4 regions of the Streptomyces rapamycinicus NRRL 5491 genome follow, and region 2 is predicted to be linked to each of the others. Evidence: riboswitches for the same ligand, from Rfam matches in the RefSeq annotation. Region 2 holds a riboswitch; each other region holds the start of a gene.
The links. Region 2 has a riboswitch for cyclic di-AMP ahead of LIV37_RS23485 (M23 family metallopeptidase). Riboswitches for the same ligand answer to the same signal wherever they lie in the genome.
Positions count from the first base shown of each region.

Region 1: it holds a riboswitch for cyclic di-AMP, as region 2 does, so the genes downstream of both, LIV37_RS28720 (C40 family peptidase) here and LIV37_RS23485 (M23 family metallopeptidase) in region 2, are expected to answer to the same signal.
Region 3: it holds a riboswitch for cyclic di-AMP, as region 2 does, so the genes downstream of both, LIV37_RS29500 (LysM peptidoglycan-binding domain-containing protein) here and LIV37_RS23485 (M23 family metallopeptidase) in region 2, are expected to answer to the same signal.
Region 4: it holds a riboswitch for cyclic di-AMP, as region 2 does, so the genes downstream of both, LIV37_RS14945 (M23 family metallopeptidase) here and LIV37_RS23485 (M23 family metallopeptidase) in region 2, are expected to answer to the same signal.

Region 1 covers NZ_CP085193.1:6,833,310-6,835,500, forward strand. The annotation lists gene LIV37_RS28720 (C40 family peptidase) at 1-878, opposite strand, end outside; cyclic di-AMP (ydaO/yuaA leader) riboswitch at 887-1,072, opposite strand; gene pcrA (DNA helicase PcrA) at 1,231-2,191, shown strand, end outside.
Region 2 covers NZ_CP085193.1:5,683,126-5,685,316, reverse strand. The annotation lists gene LIV37_RS23490 (PP2C family protein-serine/threonine phosphatase) at 1-883, shown strand, start outside; cyclic di-AMP (ydaO/yuaA leader) riboswitch at 1,228-1,363, shown strand; gene LIV37_RS23485 (M23 family metallopeptidase) at 1,375-2,191, shown strand, end outside.
Region 3 covers NZ_CP085193.1:7,013,162-7,015,352, forward strand. The annotation lists gene LIV37_RS29495 (LysM peptidoglycan-binding domain-containing protein) at 1-599, shown strand, start outside; cyclic di-AMP (ydaO/yuaA leader) riboswitch at 855-1,022, shown strand; gene LIV37_RS29500 (LysM peptidoglycan-binding domain-containing protein) at 1,029-1,724, shown strand; gene eno (phosphopyruvate hydratase) at 1,955-2,191, shown strand, end outside.
Region 4 covers NZ_CP085193.1:3,705,548-3,707,738, reverse strand. The annotation lists gene LIV37_RS14950 (M16 family metallopeptidase) at 1-855, shown strand, start outside; cyclic di-AMP (ydaO/yuaA leader) riboswitch at 1,146-1,310, shown strand; gene LIV37_RS14945 (M23 family metallopeptidase) at 1,325-2,119, shown strand.

The DNA.
Region 1 (2,191 bases), 1.2 Mb from region 2:
CCCCAGACGTACGGCTTGCCGAGCTGCGCCTTGGCGAAGGCGATGGCCTGGGCCGCCTTGGAGCTGTTGGCCGGGACGGAGGGCGTTGAGGGCGCCGTCGAACCGGAGTCACCCGCGTTCTGCTCCTGCTGCTTCTTGCGCGCGGCCGCCTCCTGCCGCTGTTTCTCGGCCAGCTCGGCGGCCTTACGGCGGGCCTCTTCCGCCTTCTTCTTCTCGATCGCCGCCAGCCGCGCCTTCTCCTTGGCGGTCAGATTCGCCAGCAGCCGCCGGGCCTCGGTCAGCTTGTCCTGGACGGTCTTCTTCTGGACCTTCAGCTGCTTCTGGGACGCGGTCAGCGAGGCGAGGCTCTCGCCGGCCTTACCGCGCTCCTTGGCGGCCTTCACCCGCTGCTTCTGGAAGTCGTCGACGGCCTGCTTCTGCCGGCCGGTCATCCGGTCCATCAGATGCGACTGGTCGAAGACGTCCTGCGGATCGTTGGAGAACAGCAGGGTCGCGGCGGAGCGGGCCATTCCGCCCTCGCGGTACTGGGCGGTGGCGTAGGCGCCGAGCATGCGCCGGGCCTCGTTGAGCTTCTCGGTGCGCCGGGCGACGGAGTCCAGCAGCTTGTCGACCTTGGCCCGCTGCTGGTCGGTGCGCTCCTTGGCGGCGTTGTAGCGCTGGGTGGCGGTCTCCGCCTGGTGGTAGAGGGTGTCGACCTTCTCCTTCACCTTCTCGATCGACTGGGCGGCCGGCTTGGGATCGGTGGGCGCGGCGTTGGCCGACTGGGAGAGCAGGGTGACGGATGCGAGGGCGGCCGTGGTGAACCCGACGGCCGTACGGCGGCTGTGACCCGTGAGCGAGGCGGGTATTCGGCTCCGCGGCTTGCGGTGCGACGCCAAGGGTGGCGACTCCTTCCGTGGACCGCCTACCGGGTTAGCTGTCGGGTTCGGGCGGTACGGAAGGTTGCCCTACGGCCGTGTCCGGACGGCACTGTCCGTGCCGTACCGTTTCGGGCCGATTCACCCCGGTCTTGCGTTGTTGGGTCCCCGGCTCCGGGCGCCTCACGGCGTACCGGACTCGGCGGAGGCCGCCCGTGCCGACGTGGTTCGCCGACGGATCTTCCGGGCCGCCTGACGCAGGACGGTAGCCAACACGTGGGGCTCCTGTGAAGACTGGTGGCCGTTTTGCCCGAAACCGTTTCGTGATGTTCGGACGTCGGCTGTCAGTGGGGCGGCCTAGACTCGGGGAGCGATGAGCAGCCTCTTTGACGACAGCTTCCTGGCGGACCTCGGGCCTTCTCCGGACGAGGAGCGGCCACCGCCGCCCGAGGATTCGGCGCACCCTGGCCACGGTGGCGCCGAGGACGTGCCGCATCACCTCTTCAGCGGCGATTTCGAAGCGCCCGTGCCGCGGGAGGCCCACTACCGGGACGGCGCGGCCCGGCCCGCCGTGGACCCGTCCGCCCTGCTCGAGGGGTTGAACGAGCAGCAGAGGGCCGCCGTGGAGCACACCGGCTCGCCGCTGCTGATCGTCGCGGGCGCCGGCTCCGGCAAGACCCGGGTGCTCACCCACCGCATCGCCTATCTGCTCGGCGCCCGCTCCACCCACCCCGGCCAGATCCTCGCCATCACCTTCACCAACAAGGCGGCGGGCGAGATGAAGGAGCGCGTCGAGGAGCTCGTCGGCCCGCGGGCCAACGCCATGTGGGTGTCCACCTTCCACAGCGCCTGCGTCCGCATCCTGCGCCGGGAGTCGAAGAAGCTGGGCTTCACCTCGTCGTTCTCGATCTACGACGCGGCCGACTCCAAGCGGCTGATGTCGCTGGTCTGCCGGGACCTGGATCTCGACCCCAAGCGGTTCCCGTCGAAGTCCTTCAGCGCCAAGATCTCCAACCTCAAGAACGAGCTGATCGACGAGGAGACCTTCGCCGGGCAGGCTACGGAAGGTTTTGAGAAGACGCTGGCCGAGGCGTATGTGATGTACCAGGCGCGGCTGCGCGAGGCCAACGCGCTGGATTTCGACGACATCATCATGACCACGGTCAATCTGCTCCAGGCGTTCCCGGACGTCGCCGAGCACTACCGCCGCCGCTTCCGGCACGTCCTGGTGGACGAGTACCAGGACACCAACCACGCGCAGTACACACTCGTGCGCGAGCTGGTGGGCACCGACACCGAGGAGACCACTGCCGCCGAGCTGTGCGTGGTGGGCG
Region 2 (2,191 bases):
GATCAACCGCGTCGTACGCCGCAGCTACCACCGGCTCGCCTCGGCGCGCGGTGTCGCGGAGGCGGCCCAGCGCGCCGTCCTGCCCGCGCCGCCCGCCCGGCTCGCCGGGCTGGAGATCGCCGCGCGCTACGTACCGGCGGAGAAGTACGCGGCGATCGGCGGAGACCTGTACGCGGTCCAGGACACCCCGCACGGCGTACGGCTGACCGTCGGGGACGTACGCGGCAAGGGGCTGGGGGCCGTGGAGGTCGTGGCGATCCTCCTGGGCTGCTTCCGGGAGGCCGCGGAGCAGGAGACGACCCTGGAGGCGCTCGTGGGCCGCCTGGAGCGGGCGCTGCAGCGCGAGGGCGCCCGGCGGGCCGACCTGGAGGTGGTCGAGGGGTTCACGACGGCCGTGGTGGCCGAAATTCCGCGCGGTGACTCCACCCTGCGGCTGATCAACCGCGGCCATCCGCCGCCGCTGCTCCTGGAGGAGGGCGGCGCGGTGCGGGCCCTGGAGCCGGAGGCGTCGGCGCTGCCGGTGGGGATGGGGGAGTTGGCGGGTTGGCCGGACCGGGTGATGGAGCTGGCCTTCGCGGAGGGCGAGACGCTGCTGCTGTTCACGGACGGGGTGACGGAGGCCCGGGACCGCCATGGCGAGTTCTATGACCCGGAGGAGCGGCTGCGCGGCCGCCGCTTCGACGGTCCGCAGGAGCTGCTGGACGCCTTGGTGGCCGATGTCGAGCGCCATACGGGTGGCGGGACGCCGGACGACATGGCGCTGCTGGCGGTCCGTCGGACCCCGGCCCGCGGCAACGGGCGGGACAGCGGGCGAGAGAACGGGCGGGGCAACGGGCAGGGCAACGGTGGGAGGAACGACAGGGCGAACCCCACGCCGCCGTAGCCGACCGACCGGCCGACCGGCCGACCGGCCGCACCGCACCCGCACCGCATCGCACTGCACCCACACCGCGCCGCACACCGTGCGTAACCGACCGAGCCCCCTCCGCATAACAATTGATGCACGATCGATCCGTATGCGGTTTTGCCAACTCTTGCCCAGTGCGTCGACTCGCCCCCATCTGTCCCTTCTTGAGTGCTAAGTTCATGCCAAAGGTGCGCGGATTCCTCGGAACAGCTTGGAATCACATCGCGCTCTCTATTAACGTTCGATAACGCAGCGCGGTCGTCACAACCGTCGCAAGGGCGGCACCGTGCGCCGTCGCCGAATCCCGTACGCACAGCGGCAGTACCGCACCACCAGCAGCACCAAGGGAACCGGGGAACCAACAACCTTGGGGTGAATCGGGTCGAACCTGACCCGTAGGAGACCTTCCTGCTCCGAACCCGTCAGCTAACCCGGTAGGCGAGAGGGAAGGAAAGGAGTGCGCCTCCGTGGCGTCCAACAGGTCTGTCCTGGACGAGGCCCCGTATCGCACACGGGGAGGCGGTTTGGGGACCGCCACCGCCTACGGCCCCGGCTTCGACGCCGGCGGCGGGATGAGCTCAGGGGACGGCCGATTCGCCCCCGACGACCCTTACGCGTTCGCCCCCGACGACCGCTATGCGGATGAGGGCGCATCCGAGGGCCCGGGTGCCGGATTCGAGGCCGAGACCTGGGAGGAGTGGAACCCCACTGAGGAGTCCATCGCTCCCGTACGCGGCCGGCACCGCGTGGCCAAGCAGCGAGGCGGAACCATGGCGCGCAGCGGCGCCGTCCTCGGGGTCGGCGTGATCGCGGCGGTCGGTGCGGGCGGTATGGCCAGCGCCAAGGACCGTCCCGCGCTCCCCATATCCATGCCGGACCTCGGCCATGTCGCCGATGAGGTCAAGGCCAGCCTGCCCGCCGCCAAGGATCTGCCGGGCATCGGCTCCTGGGCGTCGGACGACAACAGCGGCGCGCAGACCGCCGCCGCACCGCTCTCCCAGGCCGGTCTGACCAGCGAGGACGAGCAGCGCGGCACCACCGACGCCGGCGAGGCGCTCCGCGCCCGCATCCTCCAGCAGGCCGAGAACCAGCAGAACGCGGCGGACGAGGACAGCCGCACCGCCGCCGCGAAGGCCGCCGCCAAGGACGCCAGGGCCGCCGCGGACAAGGCCGCCGACCAGGCCGCGGAGGCGGCCGCCAAGCGGAAGGCCAAGGCCGAGGCGGAGAAGAAGGCCGCCGAGCAGCGGGCGAAGGAGGCGGCCGAGAAGAAGGCCGCGGCCGAGC
Region 3 (2,191 bases), 1.3 Mb from region 2:
GCAGCACGGCCACCCCGGACCCGGGGACGGGCCGCGGCGGGGACGACCAGGGGGACCGGGGGCGGGACGGCTCCTCCTCGGACGCGGACCGTTCGGGGACGTCCGACGGCGCCGGCAAGCCGGACGCGCCGGACGCGTCCGGGTCGGCCGAGGAGCCGGACGCGCCCCACACCTCCAAGTCCCCCGACGGCCTTGACGGCTCCGCCTCGGACGACCCGGCAGCGGACGACCCGGACTCGGACAGCCCCTCCCGTTCGGACGGTCCCTCGGTGCCGGACGGCTCCGAGAGCCCCTCGGCGGACCCCTCCGGCCGCCACCGCGGCTCCCCGGACGCCGGGGAGGAGGCCGACGACGGCGACGCGGGGAGCGCACGGCCCTCCGGGCGCCATGCCTCGCGCGGCGCTTCGGACCGCGACGAGGACTCCACGGACGACGATTACACTGTTCGCCCCGGTGACAACCTGTCAGGGATCGCCGAGCACCAGAATGTGTCCCGCGGTTGGGAAGGGCTCTACGAGACCAACGAGGACCTCATCGGGATCGACCCCGATCTGATCATTCCTGGTCAGCGACTTGACCTCACCATCAGGGAGCAGTGATTCGGGGGGAATTGCCCGCTCTGGACCCGGTGAGACATACATCTCGTCACATTTTCCGGGGCGCACCTCGTGTCCGATCTCTCCTCACCCGGCCCCACCTGCGTCGATGTGGGCCGGGTGAGATCAATTACAGCCCCAATCACTGCCCTTGGGGTGTTTGAACGTTCTTGGAAGGTGTGTTTAACGTCTTTCCGCTCGCCACCGCGGGCACCGTCGATCGTCACGCCGAATCCTGCCGGCGGTCGGGGGGAAACCGACGCGTCAGCGCCGAAGGCAGGAGCGGGGGACCCAAGGTAGGTGCCGAGTGGCCTGTGGATACGGGCTCGTCGGCTAGGGGTGAAGCCGGGAGCGACCATCGCGACCGGCCGGGCAACTCACGTCCGAACCCGACAGCTCACCTCGTAGGCGTCGGTGAGGAAACGAACCAAAATGCTCAAGTCCAACGGGAAGCACCGCCGCCCCTCCAAGGCCACCCGTATCGCCGCGCTCACCGGTCTCGCCGGTGCCGCCGTGGCGGCACCGCTCATCGGGGCGACCTCCGCCTCCGCGGCCACCACCTCCCAGTGGGACCAGGTCGCGCAGTGCGAGTCCGGTGGCAACTGGTCGATCAACACCGGCAACGGCTACTTCGGCGGCCTGCAGTTCTCGAGCTCCACCTGGGCCGCCTACGGCGGCACGGCCTACGCCTCCACCGCGGACAAGGCCAGCAAGGCCCAGCAGATCCAGATCGCCGAGAAGGTCCTGGGCAGCCAGGGCAAGGGCGCCTGGCCGGTCTGCGGCAAGGGTCTGACCTCCGGCGGCAGCCCGTCCGCCCCGTCCGCGCCCTCCGGCTCGCAGGACCAATCCTCGGCGACCACCAAGTCGGCCCCGGCCCAGCCGGCGCAGCCCAAGGCCCAGCCGAAGGCGCAGCCGCGCACCGCGCCCGAGCGCGCCGCCCGGCAGCAGACCCGTGGCCCGATCAAGAAGGGTGACGGCGAGTACAAGGTCAAGTCCGGCGACACCCTCGGCAAGATCGCCAAGGTCCACGACGTCAAGGGCGGCTGGAAGAAGCTCTTCGAGCTGAACAAGGACATCGTGGAGCAGGCCGACCTGATCTTCCCGGGCCAGCAGCTGCACCTCCGCTGAGCCACGGCCACGGTCACGGCCACCGTGAGAACGAGCCCCGGCCGGGGTGTGCCGCCCCTATGGCACGCCCCGCCGGGGCTTTCCCAATGCACATGAAATCCGGATTTTTAATCCAGAATCTCGCTTTTTGTGTCGCGCCCCTGTCTCGTGGGGCGGGCGAACGCGGGGCGCAGCCCTCCCGGCCCGTTAGGCTCGTGCTGCTACCGCAGACCCATACGAAGGAGAACCTCGTGCCGTCCATCGACGTCGTCGTAGCTCGCGAGATCCTCGACTCGCGAGGCAACCCCACGGTCGAGGTCGAGGTTGGCCTCGACGACGGCAGCACCGGCCGTGCCGCCGTGCCGTCCGGCGCCTCCACCGGCGCCTTCGAGGCCCTCGAACTCCGTGACGGCGACAAGAACCGCTACAACGGCAAGGGCGTGGAGAAGGCCGTCCTCGCCGTGATCGAGCAGATCGGTCCCGAGCTG
Region 4 (2,191 bases), 2.0 Mb from region 2:
GGCACCCAGGAGACCATCGAGGGTATCGACGCCGCGGCCGTGCGGGCCTTCTACGAGGCGCATCTCCGCCCCTCCACCGCCACGGCCGTCATCGTGGGCGACCTCGGCGGTGTCGACCTTGACCGGGCACTCGCCGACACCCTCGGCGCCTGGACGGGCGGGGCGGGCGCGCCGCGCACGGCCCCCCCGATCGTCGCGGACGACACCGGCCGTGTCGTGATCGTCGACCGGCCGGGCGCGGTGCAGACCCAGCTGCTCATCGGGCGCGTGGGCGCCGACCGCCACGACCGGGTCTGGCCCGCGCAGGTGCTCGGCACGTACTGCATGGGCGGCACCCTCACCTCCCGCCTGGACCGCGTGCTGCGCGAGGAGAAGGGCTACACCTACGGGGTGCGCGCCTTCGGCCAGGTGCTGCGCTCCGGGCCCCCGTCGCCCGCGGGCGGCTCCACGGGCGCCTCGATGCTGGCGATCAGCGGTTCGGTGGCCACCGAGGTCACCGGCCCCGCGCTGGACGACCTCTGGAAGGTGCTGCGCACGCTGAAGGAGGAGGGGCTGACCGACGACGAGCGCGATGTCGCGGTGCAGAACCTGGTGGGCGTCGCCCCGCTGAAGTACGAGACGGCGGCGTCCGTCGCGAACACCCTCGCCGACCAGGTCGAGCAGCATCTTCCGGACGACTTCCAGGCGCAGTTGTACGCCCGTCTGGCGGAGACCGGCACGGTGGAGGCCACCGCCGCGGTGGTGAGCGCCTTCCCGGCGGACCGGCTGGTCACGGTGCTGGTCGGGGACGCCTCGGCGATCGAGGAGCCGGTCCGGGCGCTGGGCATCGGCGAAGTGCGCGTCATCTCCAACTGAGCCGACGGCCGACGAGAGTTGGCCGGATCCGTGCGCGGAACCGCCGGTCCGGCCGGCTCGCTGACGGCCCGGCAGGCGGTCCGGCGGACGTCCGGTCCATGAGCCGACAGCGGAAGGACCCCGGCCCCGAAAGGGCGCCGGGGCCCTTCCGACATGCCCGATTTATGGGATTGACTGCTTGTTTGGTTTGTGGGGAGAGCAACAAAAAACCGGAACCGTTTGTGATCGAAAGCGGGCCCGTTTAGCGTCAGTCCGGCTGTTCGCCAGCGACCCGCCGCACCCGCGGCACCGGACAGTCATCGCCGAGTCCCCGTACGGCGCAAGCCAGGGGAGCCGGGGACCCAACACGTCCCCAGGGGTGAATCGGGCGCCTTCCCCGGCCGGGGGAGGGGTCCGTAGGAGACCTTCCTGCTCCGAACCCGTCAGCTAACCCGGTAGGCGAGAAGGAAGGAAAGGAGTGCGCCTCAGTATGGCGTCCACCCGCACTGCCACCGGTAAGCACCGCCGCACCAACAAGGTCAACATCCGCACGAGTGCGAACGTCGTGGGCATCACGACCGTCGCCTCGGGTGTGGTCGCCGGGATCACCGGACAGGCGTTCGCGGCCGACGGGGGCCCCAATCCCCAGCAGACCGGTCTGACCCAGGCGATCGTGATCGGCGACGGGATCGCGGACCACATCGAGGCCCAGGCGCAGTCCCAGGAGACCGCCGCCGAGCAGGCCGCCGCCAAGGCCAAGGCAGAGGCGATCGCCCGCCAGGAGGCCGCCAGAAAGGCGGAGGCCGCGGCGAAGAAGGCCAAGGCCGAGCGCGAGGCCAAGGAGCGCGCGGCGCGCGAGGCCGAGCGCAAGCGCATCAACACCTTCGTGTCGCCGATCAGCGGCTCCTACGTCTCCACCGGCTACCAGGCGTCCAGCGGTCTGTGGTCCTCCGGCAGCCACACCGGCATCGACTTCCACGCCTCCACCGGCACCACGGTGCACTCCGTGGGCATGGGCGAGATCGTGGAGGCGGGCTGGGGCGGCTCCTACGGCAACAACGTCGTCATCAAGATGAACGACGGCACGTACACCCAGTACGGCCACCTGTCGTCCATCAGCGTCTCGGTCGGCCAGAAGGTCACCCCCGGCCAGCAGATCGGCCTGTCGGGCGCCACCGGCAACGTCACCGGACCGCATCTGCACTTCGAAGCCCGCACCAGCCCGGACTACGGCTCGGACATGGACCCCCTGTCGTACCTGCGCACGCACGGCGTCAACGTCTGACCCGTCGCGCGTCCGACGCGAACGCCGCGCGCGGTCTCACGATCCCGAGATCCCGAGACCCCGTGAGACTTC